2 regions of the Chryseobacterium sp. 1B4 genome follow, and region 1 is predicted to be linked to the other one. Evidence: riboswitches for the same ligand, from Rfam matches in the RefSeq annotation. Region 1 holds a riboswitch; the other holds the start of a gene.
What was found. A riboswitch is a leader RNA that binds a small molecule or an ion and turns the genes downstream of it on or off. The one in region 1 is predicted to bind cobalamin.

Region 1 (8,225 bases):
TGCTATGGCTACAGGCGGCAAAGAAAGTTCTTTAAAAGGAAAAGAAGCTGTCCGTGAATACTGGAGAAAGGCACTGGATAAATTCCCGGACCTTCATTTTGATCTGATCCATTCCACGGCGGGAGTAGATTCGGTAGCATTATTTTATAAGTCGATTATGGATAAACATGCTGTGGAAGTCATGTTTTTTAATGAAGATGGAAAAATTAGTAGAATGTATGCTCATTATGATTAATGGGTGACACCGGTAGAAATTGACACTGTTATTAACAATGAAAATCAATCTTAATCAAAATAAGAATTTAAAACTTTTTAAAATCATTTCTGAAGCAGCAGAAAGGAATAACCAGTCCGTATACATTGTAGGCGGTTATGTGCGTGACCTTCTGATGAACAGAAAAGCTTCTACAGATATAGATTTTGTAACGGAGCAAAGCGGTATTGAGCTTGCCCAGAATGTAGCTCAGGATATAGATCCGAAATTGAAGGTTTCCGTATTCAAGACTTACGGAACAGCCATGATTAAATATAAGGAGCTTGAGCTTGAATTTGTAGGGGCAAGAAAGGAAAGTTATACAGAAAACAGCCGCAAGCCTGAAGTAGAGGGTGGAAGTCTGGAGGATGACCAGAAGAGAAGAGATTTTACGATCAATGCGATGGCTATCTCTTTAAACAAAAATAATTTCGGAGAACTGATCGACCCTTTTAATGGAATTGATGATCTTGAAAAAGGAATTTTAAGGACTCCGCTGGAACCTGCCCAGACTTATTCTGATGATCCTTTAAGGATGATGAGAGCGGTACGTTTTGCTTCTACTTTACATTTTAAAATTGAGGAAAACTCCCTGCAAGCTATCCAGCAGGAAGCGGAAAGAATCAAGATTGTTTCTATGGAGAGGATCATGGTAGAATTCAACAAGATCATGCTTTCCGAAAAACCTTCTGTTGGTCTTAGATTAATGGAACAAACCGGCCTTTTAAAGCTGATTATTCCTGAACTGATTGAACTGAAGGGTGTGGAAGAAGTGGAAGGGCAAACACATAAGGATAACTTTTACCATACATTGGAAGTAGTAGACAATATTTCCGTGAATACAGATAACCTTTGGCTGCGTTGGGCTGCCCTGCTTCATGATATTGGAAAAGCTCCAACCAAAAAATTTGTGGAAGGAACGGGATGGACATTCCATGGACATGAGTTTTTAGGCTCAAAATGGTTAAAACACTTTTCCAAAGATTGAAACTGCCTTTGGGAAGTGACATGAAATATGTTCAGAAAATGGTAAAGCTTTCGTCAAGGCCCATTGCTCTGATCACTGATGACGCGTCAGATTCTGCTTTAAGAAGACTTTTATTTGATGCCGGAGAAAATCTGGAAGATCTTTTCACCCTTTGCAAGGCAGATATTACCACAAAAAACTCCAGGAAACAGGAGAAGTTCAAAAAAACTTTGAATATGTAGCGGTAAAAATCAAAGAAGTGGAAGAAAAGGATCAGGTAAGAAACTTCCAGCCGCCTATTACCGGTGAAGAGATTATGGAAATGTTCAATCTTAAGCCGGGCCGTGAAATCGGTATTTTAAAGGAAAAAGTAAAAGAAGCCATTCTGGAGGGTGAAATTCCCAATGAAAAGGAAGAAGCTACTAAGTTTGTGATAGCTGAAGCTGAGAAACTGGGATTGACAATATAATCAAGTTATAAAATATAAAAATCCGGCGGGATGTTCCATCCCGCCGGATTTTTTTGCTTACTATGAAAACAAAGCCGGCCGGTTTCGAAGAAACCGGCCGGAAAAACACAAATGATGAAAAAATAAAAAATTATTTTTAGAAGTAATAAATTATTATGGGTTCAGAAAAGTTCCGTTAGCCCCAATACCTCCTGTTTTTACAGTAACAATCTTATTTCCTGTAGCTGCTGAGTATACAACCATTTCGCTTTCTTGTGTAAACTCCTTTACATCTGAAGCAAAAATTCTTCCGTCAATAACATTAAATCCATACAACGTAAAGTAAGGACCTCCATCTGCAGCTGTTAATAATGGGCTGGAAGGAACTGTCGGAGCAGTTAAACTTGTTGTGTACACTTTATTGCCTGAACTGAAGTATAATTTGTCATTATCAATCTGAAGGTTGGTAGCACTTGGAATTCCTGTCAGTGTAATTACCGGTGTAAGAGTTCCTGTACCTGAAATTTTATAGATGTAAGAATCTGTAGCCGTGGAAGCAATTGTGTAAACGTTGGATTTGTAAGAAACAGTGTTTCCAATCTGACCATTCGGAACGGTAATTTCAGTTTTGCTGTCGTTGGAAGTATTGATATAAGTAATCTTGTTTCCATACCCTGATGAAGCATTTTGTACGAAAATATTTCCTCCCGCTTCTACCGTTTTATCAGAAACTTCAGTCATGTTAATTTTGCTTACAAATGAATAATCCGAAGCTTTATACTTTGTTATACTTTGAGTATGTGCACTGAAATTGGTATTAGCAACATAGATAAAGTCATTAGCGAAAGCAATTCCTCTCGGATTATCAAGCTGTTGTGTGATTACTCCCAATTTCTTAAATGTGTAACGGTCTACTACAACAATTTTGTTTGAGTTATTCAAAACAAGATAAGCTTTATTTCCGTTAAGACCAATGGTCTGAAGAACATCACCCAGGATATCTTTATTGTTGTTATAACCATATACATCATCCTGCTTAAGGCTTAAATCTCTCGTCACGAAAGTTACTTTAGCTCCCTGGCTGTTATAATTACCTTCATTAGAGATAAAATATCCGTTCTGATAAGTGATCGGAGAAACTTCAAATTCCTCAGAATCACTTGTACATGAAGACATATTAAACAATAGTACCACTGCAAATAATACAGTTAAAAGTTTAGTTATTTTCATAATTTATTCAATTTTAATTATTAAAAATTTATTGCTGCATACACGCTATAGTTTCTTTTCGGTAAAGGATTGAAAGAAACGGTTTTATAGTATGTATTGGTTAGATTATTCACTTTAAACCCTAAGGTATACTTTTTTGCCAGGGTTGCAGAAACACCCATATTTAAAAGAAAATAAGGATCTATAGCTTCTGACCTTTTTTCATCACTTGTGGTGTAGGTAACCCCGTTCAGCAATGTCTGGGTAAAAAATTTAAAGAAACCATATTCATAATCCAGATTAACCGTTCCTCTGTGTATAGGAACGTAAGGTCTCTGCATGTTTGTTTCTTTATCAATAGATTTTGCATAATAATATCCTGCATTCGCATGGATTTTATGACTTCCCAGTTGTTTGCTGAAAGAAAGCTGAGATTCCAGCCCGTAAGATTCTGCTTTATTGACATTAAAAGCCTGCCAGTACCCTTTAGCAGTTGGCAGCCATACAATAAGATCTGTAATATTCATATAATAAGGAGAAAGGCTAAGCCTGAAATCTCCTACTTTGAACTCATTAGTCATATCCACCTGAGTTGAGGTTTCCGGTCTCAGGTCTTTATTTCCGCCCGGTTCATAGTAAATATCATTAAATGACGGATATCTGAAATTTTTGGAGACATTAATGCCCACATCATACCATTTTGCAGCGCTCCATTTTCCGGAGAATGAATACATTAACGGTGATTTCACATCTTCCACAAAATCTTTTTTAAATCCACCTTCAAAACGCAGGTCTTTCGTTGCAAAATACCGTAATAGCCCTGAAACGGAACCTATATTTCTGCTGACAGTGGATATTCCGTTCTGATATCCTTCTCCTTTATTGACCTGAAACTCTCCGATCAGATTAAAATTCCATTTTGAATTCAGGAAATAATTGAAATCATTTTTAAAAATATAATTTTTCCCGGTTCCACTGCTGGATTTAGGTTGGGTCAACGAACCGAAATACTGGAAATTTTCCTCTGTATAGGCAGCCTTAAAAGAGTTGCTGAACTTTGTTTTGTTCCAGTCCCAGGAAAGAATGCTCCTTACGCTTTGCGTTTTATATTTAGTTTTTGTCCCTGTTTCCTCATACACCGGATAATGCTGTGAGGAATCAAAAAACTGGCTCTGCCATGAAATTTTATGATCGTTCGTAATTCTATAGGATGCCCCTACATTGAACGTTGTATTGTAATAATTCCCGTTTCTGTTGACATAGTTAAGGTCACTTACCTTATAATCATTTTCACTTACGGAGTAATTTCCTGAAGCTTTAAAGCTGAACTTATCATTGCTGTAAGAACCTTTTACAAAATTATTATAAGTATTAAAGGAAGCCACTTCAGAAAATAAAGAACCATGGAAACCTTTATTAAAATCGAGGGTATTATTCAGGTGAATGCTTCCCCCAATGGCTCCGCTTCCATAGACAACACTTCCGCCGCCGGCTTTTATTCCGATCTGATCATATCCGAACAATGCGATATTATTGATATCTCCCTGTCCGAGAAAATTGGAATTGATATTAATTCCGTTCCATACAAATGCAGTCTGCTGGGCGGTAGTCCCCCTGAAAGAAGGTGAAGAAACAGCGCCACGGCCATTTTCCTTAATAAATACCTGTGATTGAAATCTCAGAAGTTCCGAAAGGTTGCTGGAGTTCTTCTCAGCATCCTCTGCTGAAATTATTTTTACGGGATGAAAAAGTTTCACCCTGTTCATCTGGTTGTCGAAAACATAAATAGTGTCAATGGTTTTCTCTTGGCCAAAAAGAAAACAACCATACGATGAAAAAAGCAGTACTAAAGATCTTTTTATATCCATACCTTTTTACTTTTCCTCCGAAAGCAATATGTTTTTTGTTATAATCCTGGCAGGTCTCCTGACTTTCGCATTCTGCTCCTTCCCGTTGCTAAACAGTGGTTTTTTGCAGAAACTTGTGTTGCGATTTACAGTTGCGGGGACAGTCCGGGAGTTACACCCGATTCCCTTTTCATTCCAAAATACTGGAAACCAAAATTTTTGCAAAGATAGTTTTTTATGTGTATTCAACAAAAAACCGTGCTTCGCCTTAAAAATGTTATCTTTTGGGTATGTAAACAAAAAAGAACAGCCGCTTTCAATATTGAAAACAGCCATTCATCCCACTACTTTACTATTTATATATGTTATTTTTTGATAAATTTATAAGTCTGTTGCTTTTCTCCCTTCACAGAATATTCCAGAATGTAAGCTCCTTTTGACAAGGATGAAACATCAATTTGTCCTTCTACAGTATTGAATGATTTCACTCTTTGTCCAACCAAATTATAAATCTCTGCCTTGTCTATTTTTCCTGTCCCTTTAAAATATAGAATATCAGTAACCGGGTTAGGATAAATACCCATGCTGTTTTTTTCTTTTACCACATCATTCACAGATAAATATTCAGATGCATCCAGATAAAAAGCAACCATTTGATTGGAAGCATTCACACCCATTCCGGCAATTTTCTTTCCATCCTGAGAAATAGCCAGAGGAAGTCCCATCGTTACTCCATTGGTGGCAATTCCTAAGGATACCGCATAATCATTCAGATTAACTCTTCCGGTGGCAGAGGTCCATATAAAACCCTCGCCAGACATTGGAGGCGCTCCGAATGCTCTGTAATATCCAATAACTTTAGTTCCATCCCCTGAAATTCCTGTTGCTCCTCCCTTGAAACTGAATGATGCATTAGGATGCGTAATATAAGTAAGTCCGCTTACTGCATTCCAAACATAGGGATTAGGATTGGCTGAACCGATGATTGTACTTCCGTCTGCGGAAATACCTCCCGCTTCTCCAACATTATTTCCATTGTTATCTGTAATAAAGCTTTCTACTCCATCCTGCCATTTCGCACCACTCCTGGTACCGTTTGATTCGTCCTGCCATCCGACAATTACCGTTCCTGAAGCATTGATTGCGTTTGCCCTGGAGCTTCGTCCCTGAACAATACTTCCCAGATCTACCATTCCGTTTACTTCATCCCATTTCACAGCATGTGCGTTAGCTGCCGTAAGGAATCCCAGCCCCACAATTGTATTACCATTAGCTGTCATCCCCCAGGTAGAACTTACACTGCCATCCCAGCCGGCAGGAACCAGCCCTCCCCTGTTTACCCATGTGCCCGTAGCTACATCATAAGTCGAGATTTCATTGAAACCTGTTGCAGCATTTGTAACGGAAGATGAGATCTTGGTCCCGTCATTCGAAACTATGGTTCTGCCCGCAGCAGGATATCCGTTTGATATTGAACCTATCTGTACAAGTCCTCCCGATGCATTCCATTTATATATAGCTCCTGCACTTGTATGCAAGCTTACTACTCCATTATCTGAAACAGCTCCTACATTATAATTCCCCAAGCCTATTACAGTAAGCTGAGCTTTCACAATACCCAATTTCAGAAAAAGGCAAGCTGTTAATATTTTCATTGACATTTTGTAAAAATTTTTCATATTTTATTATATTTAGATTTTTTAATTGGTGAAAACAATATTAATATAATATTTACCATACCCAAAGAAATTGACTTTCATAATTCGTGAATTTCAAAAGAATATAATTTTTAAAACATTAATAATCAAACATATAAGAAAACAATATTTTGAATATGGATTTTACCCGAATTATTCAAAAAAACACAAACAACCCAGTATTCATTCAAAAATTATTTGATCATAGCAAAGAAATTCTCCTTGTTATTTTCATTGGCTTTTCCATTATCACCAATGCACAATCCGGTCCTGACTTTACTATCCTGGCAGATAAGGCATTTCTGAAACTCTATCAGAATTCTGACGAATGTATCAGCTATACTCAGGGAATTCTTGTCAGTGATCAGAATACAGAACACAAAATGATCCTTCAGAATATTATTTCCCAGGCTTTTGCTATGAAAGGTGATTATGTACAATCTGTAAATATTTTTGCTCAAAAAGAAGATCCTGACCTGCACAATAATCTTTCTTATTTTATGCAGATCTTCGGTGATTATAACCTTGCTGATCAGTATCAGAATCTGGGTTTATACAATCAGTCTAAGAGAATTATCAGTTATCTCCTGTCTGATCAGAAACTTCTTAAAAGTAACGATGTGGCTCTAAGAGTTACTACCGCAAAACTATATCAGCTTCAGGCTTTGAACTCAGGGATCAACCGGGATTATTCCACAGCGCTGCAAAATCTGGACAAAAGCAATCAATACCTCAGCGGTCAGAATGAAGAAAATAAAATATTAAAACTGGAAAACAGGATTTTCCGTTCTTCCTATCTGCTGAAACAAAATAAACTTATCGAATATCAACCTCTTATAAAAAGTATTATTGATGATCTTGAGCATCAGAAAAACCAGCCATTTCTCTTAGGTCTTGCCTATGAAAACCTATCTCAATATTATTTTCTGAAGCAGGATTACAGAGCGTCTGTTGAAAAGCTGGAAGCCGGACTTTCACTGATTGAAAATCTGCCTTTCAATAATTTAAAAATTAAAATCTATGAGTCATTATCCCGCAGCTATTATGCACTTCATGATGATACAAAGTACCACCGGTACAATAAACTCTGCAATGATCTAAAGACAAAAACAGATGCCAGTTCCAGGGAAGGAATACGGTATCTTGTAAAACTTGTGGAAACCAGTCAGAATAAAAATATTGAATTTCAAAAGCTGATGTTTGTTAAATCCTTCTGGTCGTTAGCACTCATTTTGTCTTTGATAATCTTGGGACTATTCGCTTATTTTTTAAGTATTAAAAGTAAAGGTAAAGACTTAAAAAAACAATTTGATTTCTTTGAAAAACAGATCAGTCGCAAGTCCCAATCTGCCATTCCAGAGAAGGCTACTTCAACAGCAAAAGATTCCGGTTCTACCAAAATATCAAGGGAAAAAGAAGATGAGATTCTTCGCAAACTTGAAGAATTCGAAAAATCCGGTCATTATCTGAATAAAAACATGTCGTTATCCATGCTTTCCTCTCAAATGGAGGTTAACACGAAATACCTTTCAGAAGTTATTAATAACAAGGAGAAAAATTTTAACGGCTATATCAACAAACTAAGAATCAATCATATTGTACAATTATTAAAGAATGATTCTACTTTTCTCAATTATAAAGTGAGCTATCTTGCAGAGTATTCAGGGTTTTCATCACACAGTGCCTTTACTACGGTCTTTAAGTCTGTCACCGGAATGTCTCCCAATACATATATTCAGGAAATCAGTAAAAGTAAAACTGTATGAAACTCTTTTTTAAAATAATAACCTCAATCCTTCTGTCT
Region 2 (8,225 bases), on a different contig from region 1:
TAGAGCTTTTTTCTAAAAACAGTACAATAAAAACAACTGATATGATGTAAACAGGATAAATTCTGTTGATTCTTTTTTTGTAAAAAATATCTATTACTTTATAATTCAGATTTCTAAACTTTTCAGAATAAGAAACCGTTAGTAAAAAGGCACTCAGCACAAAAAAGATATCAACAGCTACATAGCCCTTCCCTACTATATCCTGAATGAATTCATTCCTGAAAAAACTAAAATGAAAAAAAGCAACCCATAATGCGACAACTCCTCTAAGTCCCGTTAAAGATTTTATTTCATTTTTCATAGGTAATTTCAATCAGCGATAAAGATAGAGAAAACCTTTTGGATTTTTAATGATGGCCAGCAGAGAGCCTTTTCAGACTAAAAATAATATTATCAGGGAAATCTTTATCTTCCTTTCCTTCCCATACAATAAAACCATGTTTTAAAAGAATCCCTTTTGAATTTTCATTACATTTATTGGTAATAGCCAGAATTTCTTCTAAATTCAATTCATTAAAACCAAAATCCAAAACCACTTTCAAAGCTTCAGACATAATTCCCTGCCTGTGATATTCCGGCAGCAATTCATAGCCAACTTCTGCTGTTTTGCGGTCTTCAGAAAAATTCCAGAGACAGATGGTTCCGATAAGATTCAGCTGATCTTTTAAAGAAATTCCCAAATAGATGGTTTGGTTATTTTGAGTTCTTTCTTTAATCGTCAGAATAAACTGGAGCGCATCGTAGTTATTTTTAGGAGATTTCCTTATAACGAACCGATTGATCACCTCATTGCTTCGGATTCGCAAAATATCATCAACATGACTTTCGTTGATATCTCTCAGTAATAATCTTTGGGTTTCCAGTTTCATATTTCAAATTTAATAAAAGAATATTATCGGTTTATTTTTTAGCGTAAAAACTTTAAATCCCGGTTAATTTATTCTGTAAATCTCTCAGATATACGTAATAATCAAAATTCTCACTAAATTTGCACTGTGTATATAGATAAAGAAGATTTAGACGAATTAGAGTTTCCGCAATTGCTCGCGGAAATCTCCCCATTTGCGTATTCTCCGAAAACAAGAGAAAAAATTCTTCAACTTCGTCCGATGGAAATAGACGAGGCAGAACTTTCATTAAAGAAAACGTCAGAATACCTGTCGAGTTTCGAAAGTTCAAATGCGATTCCGTTTGATGAATATGAAGATATTGAAAGTGAGCTGAAATTGATGCTGATTGAGAACTACCGTCTGGAAAATTCTGCTTTCATCAAAATAAAAACCATCACGGAACAGATCGGAAAACTGCAGAAGTTCTTCCCTACCATGCCGGAAACGTTTCCTACTTTATTGGAAGAAGCTTCTGTACTGGAATTCAGAAAAGAGATCATTGAGAAAGTAGATAAGGTTTTTAACCGTTTTGGTGAGGTAAAAAATGAAGCTTCCCCAGCTTTGAAAGGGATAAGAACTGAAATACAGCTTGCTAAAAAAGCTATCCAGGAAAACTTCAACCGCGCGCTTACCACATATGGTCAGAGTGACTTTCTGGACGATATACGGGAAACCATTATTGATGACCAGAGGGTCTTGGCTGTAAAATCAGGATTCAAAAAAGGGTTCCGGGAAGAACATTAGGAATTTCCAAAACCGGTTCCATTACTTACATTCAGCCGGACAGTGTTGTAAAGCACTACTTCAAGCTTCGTGAAAGTGAAGAGGAAGAGAAAAAGAGATCGATAAAGTTCTCCGTAAACTTACTGCAGAACTGGCAGAATTTCAACCTCAGTTATGGAGATATCAGGTATATATTTTTGACCTTGACCTTACGAGAGCTAAAGCGAAATTTGGTGAACTGATCAATGGAGTTCTTCCGAAAATCAACCATCATAAAACGCTGAGATTAAGAGATGCCTATCATCCTCTTTTATGGTTAAGAAACAAAATAGAGAATAAAACGATTCATCCACAGACACTGACTTTAACGGAGCACAACAGGATCATCTGTATCTCCGGTCCGAATGCCGGTGGAAAATCGATTACCCTGAAAACGGTAGGATTATTACAATTGATGATTCAGAGTGGCATCCTGGTTCCGGTTCATCCAAAGTCTGAAATGTTTTTCTTTGAGAAAATCATGACTGATATTGGAGATAACCAGTCCATTGAAAATCACTTATCGACCTATTCATCGAGATTGAAAAAATGTCAGGAATCATCCGTGAGGCTGATGCCAATACGCTTTTGCTGATTGATGAATTCGGTACAGGTTCTGATCCTGAGCTGGGAGGTGCGCTGGCAGAAAGTTTCATGGAGTTTTTCTATGACAAAAAGAGTTTTGCTATCATCACTACCCATTACACCAATATCAAACTGGTGATAGAACAGCTCCCTAACGCTCAAAACGCAGCAATGCTCTTCAATGAAGAAACTTTGGAACCAATGTATAAGCTGGAAGTAGGGCAGGCAGGAAGTTCATTTACCTTTGAAGTTGCAGAAAAGAATAAAATTCCAAGGTTTATCATCCATTCTGCCAAGAAAAAGGTAGAACATGATATTGTTAATCTCGATAAAACGATTGTAAAACTGCAGCAGGAAAAATTTGAGGTTGAGAAACTGAAATCCGACCTTGCAGAAAGAAAAGAATCTGTAGAAGATAAACGTGATAACCTTCAGAAACTGAATGACCAGCTTCAGCAGAAACTTTTCAATTTCCAGAAGCTGTATGAAGAGGAACACCGTAAACTTCAGTTCGGAAATAAGATTGAGGCATTCATCGACAGCTATACCAAAGGAAAATCCAGAAAGGATGTTGTAAAAGATTTTGTAAAGCTCCTTGAACAGGAGAAATTCAGGAAATTAGGTACCGATAAGGATGAATCCAAACGTCTTCAGGTTGTTAAGAGAAAAATTACCCAACAGCTGAAAAAAGAGGAAGTGATTGAAAAAATTGCTGAAACCAATGAAAAACTGGAGGAAAAACGTAAAACCGACCGTGCTGTGTGGATGAAAGTCGGGCAGCGTGTTCGTATTACAGGAAGCACCAGTGTGGGTACCATTGAGAAAATCTCACGTAATAAAGTGATTGTCAATTACGGCACTTTCAAAACCACGATTGACGCGGATGAGCTTGAGAGAATTTAATTAGTCTGAGGATTAATGTATGCAAATACAGAGAGCACTTTTCAGTGCTCTCTCTTTTTATTTATTTCTTAATGAATCTTTTAATTTTTCTCTTGTATAAAGGTTTTTAATATATTTGAATTCATAAAGTTGTTTAAACTTTACAAAACCGCAAAAGTCACAAAAGGGTTCATTCTAAATGCTTGAGTTCACTGAAGTAAGTTTAAAATGATACCGCAGAAAAGTTCACATAAGATGAAAATCAAAGATTTTCACAAAACTTAGGTGTACTTATTATGCATAAGGTCTGGTTCTGAAAAAACTGAAGTGTTTAAAACTTTTGTGCCTTTTGTGGTTTAAATAACGATTATAAAAGTTTAAACAACCAACCTCCATATATTTAAATATCGGATACCTATTCTAAAAGTATTGAACATGGTCAGAAACTTTACTATTCTTTGGATTTTTTATAAAAAAACCCTCATTCCTACCTTGCTGTTTTCGTTACTTATTTCTTTTCTGCTCCCCTACAGAACTGAAACATTTGGATTAAGTTTTCTTTTAATTTTACCGGTTCTTCATTACTTTATGTACGAAGTAAGGTTTAAAAGCGAATATTATTTTTACGCTAATTCAGGATTTTCAAGAACTTTTCTTTGGACAGGAACGATATTATCAGGATTTCTTGTAAAAACTATAACACTGTTCTTATGAGTAAGCTTCATATTGATAGTGTAACAAAATCTTTCCATGAAAGGAAAATTCTGCAGGATATTTATATAGGATGCGAAACAGGGCAGGTTATAGGGTTATTAGGCAGAAATGGAAGCGGAAAATCAACATTGATGAACATTATTTTCGGCACTGAATATGGCGATACTCAGTTTATAAAATATGACAACACTATTCTGAAAAACATTTCCGACAGAAAAAACCGGATCTCCTATTTGCCACAGGAGCTGTTTCTACCCCAATATATAAAAATCAAAAACCTGATTCCCCTTTTTTGTAACCAAAAGAATACTGAATTACTTTTTAATTCAGAGTTTGTACAACCTTTTCTTCATGAAAAACCTAAAAACCTTTCCAAGGGTGAGCAGAGAATCATTGAAACCCTGATGATTATTTATTCTGAAGCGGATTTTATTTTACTGGACGAGCCATTTCATAGTCTTTCTCCTAAGGTTACTGAAGAACTAAAGAAAAATATACTTCTGGAGTCAGCCCATAAAGGATTTATTATTTCTGACCATAATTTTAAAGATGTTCTGGATATTTCTGTACTTATGTATCTGCTTTCAGACGGCCATCTGAAACAATTACAAGATTTAAATGAACTGCAGCGGTATAATTATCTTCCGAAAAGCATTTAATTTATATATTTGAAGGAACAAAAAATTTTCATGATGACTTTCATAAACAAAGCATTCTATTTATCTGCTTTCAGTATTTTTCTTTAGCCTTTGTAAAGGGGCAGAATAAAGTTCCTTTCGGAGTGGTAAAAGCTGACGAGGGATATGCCAATGTGCGGGTTCATAAAGACAATTACAGAAAAATTGTAGATAAGATCCGTATGCGCAAAGGTGATGTATTTGTTTATGTAAAGCCTGCTCCGGGAGAAACAGAATGGATCTGGATCAAATATCCCGAGAAACAGGATGATGACAAGCCGTTTGTGCGTTATGAAACTCTTGATAAAGAAGGAATGGTGAATAAAGAGCGTATTGCTTATATTGATCAGCTTCCCGCCTATACCCCTTCCAAATCTAAAAACGGAAGATCACTTATTTTCACCGACAATTCCGATCCTAAAATCCCTACTGCCCAAAGAAGCAAAGTGGTGATTGATATCTATCCTTCCAATGCAGGATACCGTAAAAAGGAAAAAGATGCGGAAGGAAAGCTCCTTACCATTGACAAAGTAAAACCCTGGGGAATCGGAAATGATCTTCCCGAAGGGATGACTGAAATCAAATCAATCAGGGTACAACAACCCGGAAGAGGTTCTGTTTTTGTAAGGGAAGCCATCAAAAACATGTTCCAGCCTACCATGGATTTTGAGAACGTCGGAGTAACTTCCCTTGATAACGATAATATTTTTCTTTATATGATCAACGGTTCAGGAGAAAACAGATATACAACGCTGTGGACCATCAAGAAAGGAAGGGTAATCAGCCAGATTATTTTCCATAATCCGGAATAAATTCATTATTTTTGCATCCGAAAAGTTTTAATACTTATTCATCACAGAAATTGGTTCTGCATCACTGCAGATTAAAAGGGAACCGTGTGAAAATCACGGACTGTCGCGCAACTGTAAGTAACTGAAGTCTTTATCAAAGATCCACTGTGCGAGGCATGGGAAGGAGATAAATGATGTTACAAGTCAGGAGACCTGCCTTTTTCTTAAACATGTAACTTTCGCGATCTGAAGTTGTATTGATCTGATGAATTGTTTCAGGAATTTCCAAAGTTCCTGTCATTGTTCTGTTGTTTTGATATCTCTCATTTCGCTTTAATTAATAATGATATATGACTACAGAAGAAAGAATTGAAGCATCCGAAACCAGAATCTTTAAAGCGGTTTTCCCTAACACAACCAATCATTACGATACCCTTTTCGGTGGTACGGCTATGCAGCTGATGGACGAAGTAGCTTTTATCACAGCAACCCGTTTTGCCAGAAAAAGGGTGGTAACGGTAAGCAGTGACAAAATCGATTTCAAAAAACCTATTCCTGCCGGAACTATTGTGGAACTGATCGGGAAGGTTTCATACGTAGGAAAAACCAGTATGAAAGTAAATGTTGAAATTTACACGGAGCAGATGTATTCCTACGAAAGAGAAAAAGCTATTGTAGGTGATTTTACTTTTGTAGCGATTGATGAATTCAAGAAACCAATTCAGATACTATAAATACTAAAAATTTCGGGCGGCCTCTGGCCGCCCGAAATTTTTCATTGAAATTATTTCAAAACCTTTTCCGTTTCCAGACTTCTGTTCAGTAAAAGTTCAAAGGCCTCACCCATTTCATCTGATGCCCTGCTGATCGCATTTTCAAGCATATTTCTGATTTGTTTTTCTGTGACTCCTGCTTCAGTCCAGCTTTTTCCCGCAGTATGGGAATTTAAGATAAACGGCATGATTCTGTCAATCCCGCAGGCGAAAATAGCATCCGGAGTCTTTTCTTCCTCAAACTCAAGCCATAGATTAAAGAACTCTGTACGTAAAGGTTCATCCAGAATTCCAAAGATCTTCTGGGCAGATGCCTTTTCTCTTTCAAACTTTCCTACCATTGCTTTTTCATCAAAAATAAAAGTATCTCCGGCTTCTATTTCAACCAGGTCATGAATGGAAAGCATCCTTATTACTCTTAGTAAATCAATATCTGCACGGTTTTTGGCATAAGGATAAAGGATCTGAGCCAGGATAATGATCTGCCATGAATGCTCTGCTGTATTCTCTCTCCGGGAATCGTCAGCATTGTAATTTCTTCGCTGCACATTTTTCAGAGCATCCACTGCCAGGATAAAATCGATTTCTTTCTGAATTTTCATCTTACTTTTTATTTTTTGTTATACTGATCTGCCGGATATACCTTGGTTTTGGTAATCCATTTATTATTGATCTTTTCTTTCGTTATTACCCTTACCTGATCCTCATTGGTCATATCTTCCTCTTTTTCAAGCACCCTGTCCAGCCCTTTGTTCGGAATGACAGCATATTCTGTTGTAAAAAGCCTGCAGCAACCGGACTTACCGTAGGAAATAAGACGTTTGCGTTTGGCGTCTGTTTCAAAAAAATCAAAACCACTCGAGCCCAGGTCTGTAAGTTCTTCACTTTTCACAAATGCCATTCTTGTGCTGTTGAATACATACACATCATAAGAAGCCGAGCTGTAATTTCCCATATTCCCGTTTCTTATCGCCACATCTTCGGTTCCGTCAAAATTAAAATCATCTGTAATGACTGAACGCTGGTCATTTGCCAGAGGAATCAGTTTCCCCGGAATCAATTTTTGTCCCTGTTTCGGATTTAAAACAAGGTTATCAGAAACAAAACTCTGTACCTTACTGTTATTATTGTCAAACAATTCTACCGTTCCTTTTCCTCCACATTGGCCATCATTACAATTTTCCACATGGATGATTGCGTTATATTTCTTGGATACATTTTTTATTTCAAACTGATATTGCCCAAAGCATAAAGGGCCCAATAAAAGAAATACCGGCAAGTGTTTATAGCTGTTCAAAATATTCATGGTAATTGTAAATGGATTAAGTGTCTTTTCCTAACAAAAATACGAATCATTATGCCGATCTCAAAATCCCAGGCTCTTTATAATGATAAGTGATAGATGATCAATAGTAAAAATAAAAGATGGAAGTGGCCTATATAGATAATTCTTAAAATTTAAAGTTTTTTTGGTCTTTTTTTGCCAAAATTTATTCTAACAAAAAATCAATACAAAAATTATATAGCTGATTATCAATTAATTAAATTATTTATTTTAAAAATTTCACTACTTTGTATTGCATAATACCATTTTATTTACATATCTTTGTAATGTAAAATTAGAATAGGCTCAGCTAGCTAGGAGCATTTTTCTAAAAATATAACTAATTAACAAAACTTATCAAAGATGAATACTGAAAATACCAAAGCGCAAATGCGAAAAGGAATTCTGGAATTCTGTATTCTAAGTCTCATCAATCACCGTGAAATGTATGTTTCCGATCTGATTGACGAACTGAAAAAAGGGAAACTGGATGTAGTGGAAGGGACCCTCTACCCTCTTCTTACAAGACTTAAAAACGGAGAGTTTCTCTCTTACAGATGGGAAGAATCTACTGGAGGCCCGCCCAGAAAATATTATCAGATCACAGAAAAAGGAAAACTTTTCCTGGATGAACTTCTCAATACATGGAATGAGCTGACAGCCTCAGTAAATCAAATTACCCAACAAAATTAAAAAACAAAGCTATGAACAAGACACTCTCAATAGGACTCGCAGGTTTTTCTTTTACCATAGAAGAACACGCATATATAAAGCTCAGCGATTACCTGAATGCACTGAGAAACTCACTGGAGGCTTCAGAAGCGGAT

Region 2: another riboswitch for cobalamin. It lies ahead of OWR28_RS18530 (acyl-CoA thioesterase); the one in region 1 lies ahead of OWR28_RS01545 (TonB-dependent receptor domain-containing protein).

Annotation. Positions count from the first base shown of each region.
Region 1 covers NZ_JAPNUF010000002.1:111,174-119,398, reverse strand. Annotated here, with positions in the region: gene OWR28_RS01560 (nuclear transport factor 2 family protein) at 1-235, shown strand, start outside; partial or broken gene OWR28_RS01555 (CCA tRNA nucleotidyltransferase) at 273-1,689, shown strand; gene OWR28_RS01550 (DUF5074 domain-containing protein) at 1,843-2,898, opposite strand; gene OWR28_RS01545 (TonB-dependent receptor domain-containing protein) at 2,919-4,745, opposite strand; cobalamin riboswitch at 4,777-4,954, opposite strand; gene OWR28_RS01540 (T9SS type A sorting domain-containing protein) at 5,090-6,403, opposite strand; gene OWR28_RS01535 (AraC family transcriptional regulator) at 6,559-8,187, shown strand; gene OWR28_RS01530 (tetratricopeptide repeat protein) at 8,184-8,225, shown strand, end outside.
Region 2 covers NZ_JAPNUF010000008.1:465,582-473,806, forward strand. Annotated here, with positions in the region: gene OWR28_RS18505 (acyltransferase) at 1-301, opposite strand, end outside; gene OWR28_RS18510 (GNAT family N-acetyltransferase) at 348-869, opposite strand; partial or broken gene OWR28_RS18515 (endonuclease MutS2) at 996-3,140, shown strand; gene OWR28_RS18520 (ATP-binding cassette domain-containing protein) at 3,830-4,492, shown strand; gene OWR28_RS18525 (hypothetical protein) at 4,615-5,322, shown strand; cobalamin riboswitch at 5,357-5,536, shown strand; gene OWR28_RS18530 (acyl-CoA thioesterase) at 5,652-6,035, shown strand; gene OWR28_RS18535 (HD domain-containing protein) at 6,086-6,676, opposite strand; gene OWR28_RS18540 (XAC2610-related protein) at 6,685-7,260, opposite strand; gene OWR28_RS18545 (PadR family transcriptional regulator) at 7,762-8,091, shown strand; gene OWR28_RS18550 (PspC domain-containing protein) at 8,103-8,225, shown strand, end outside.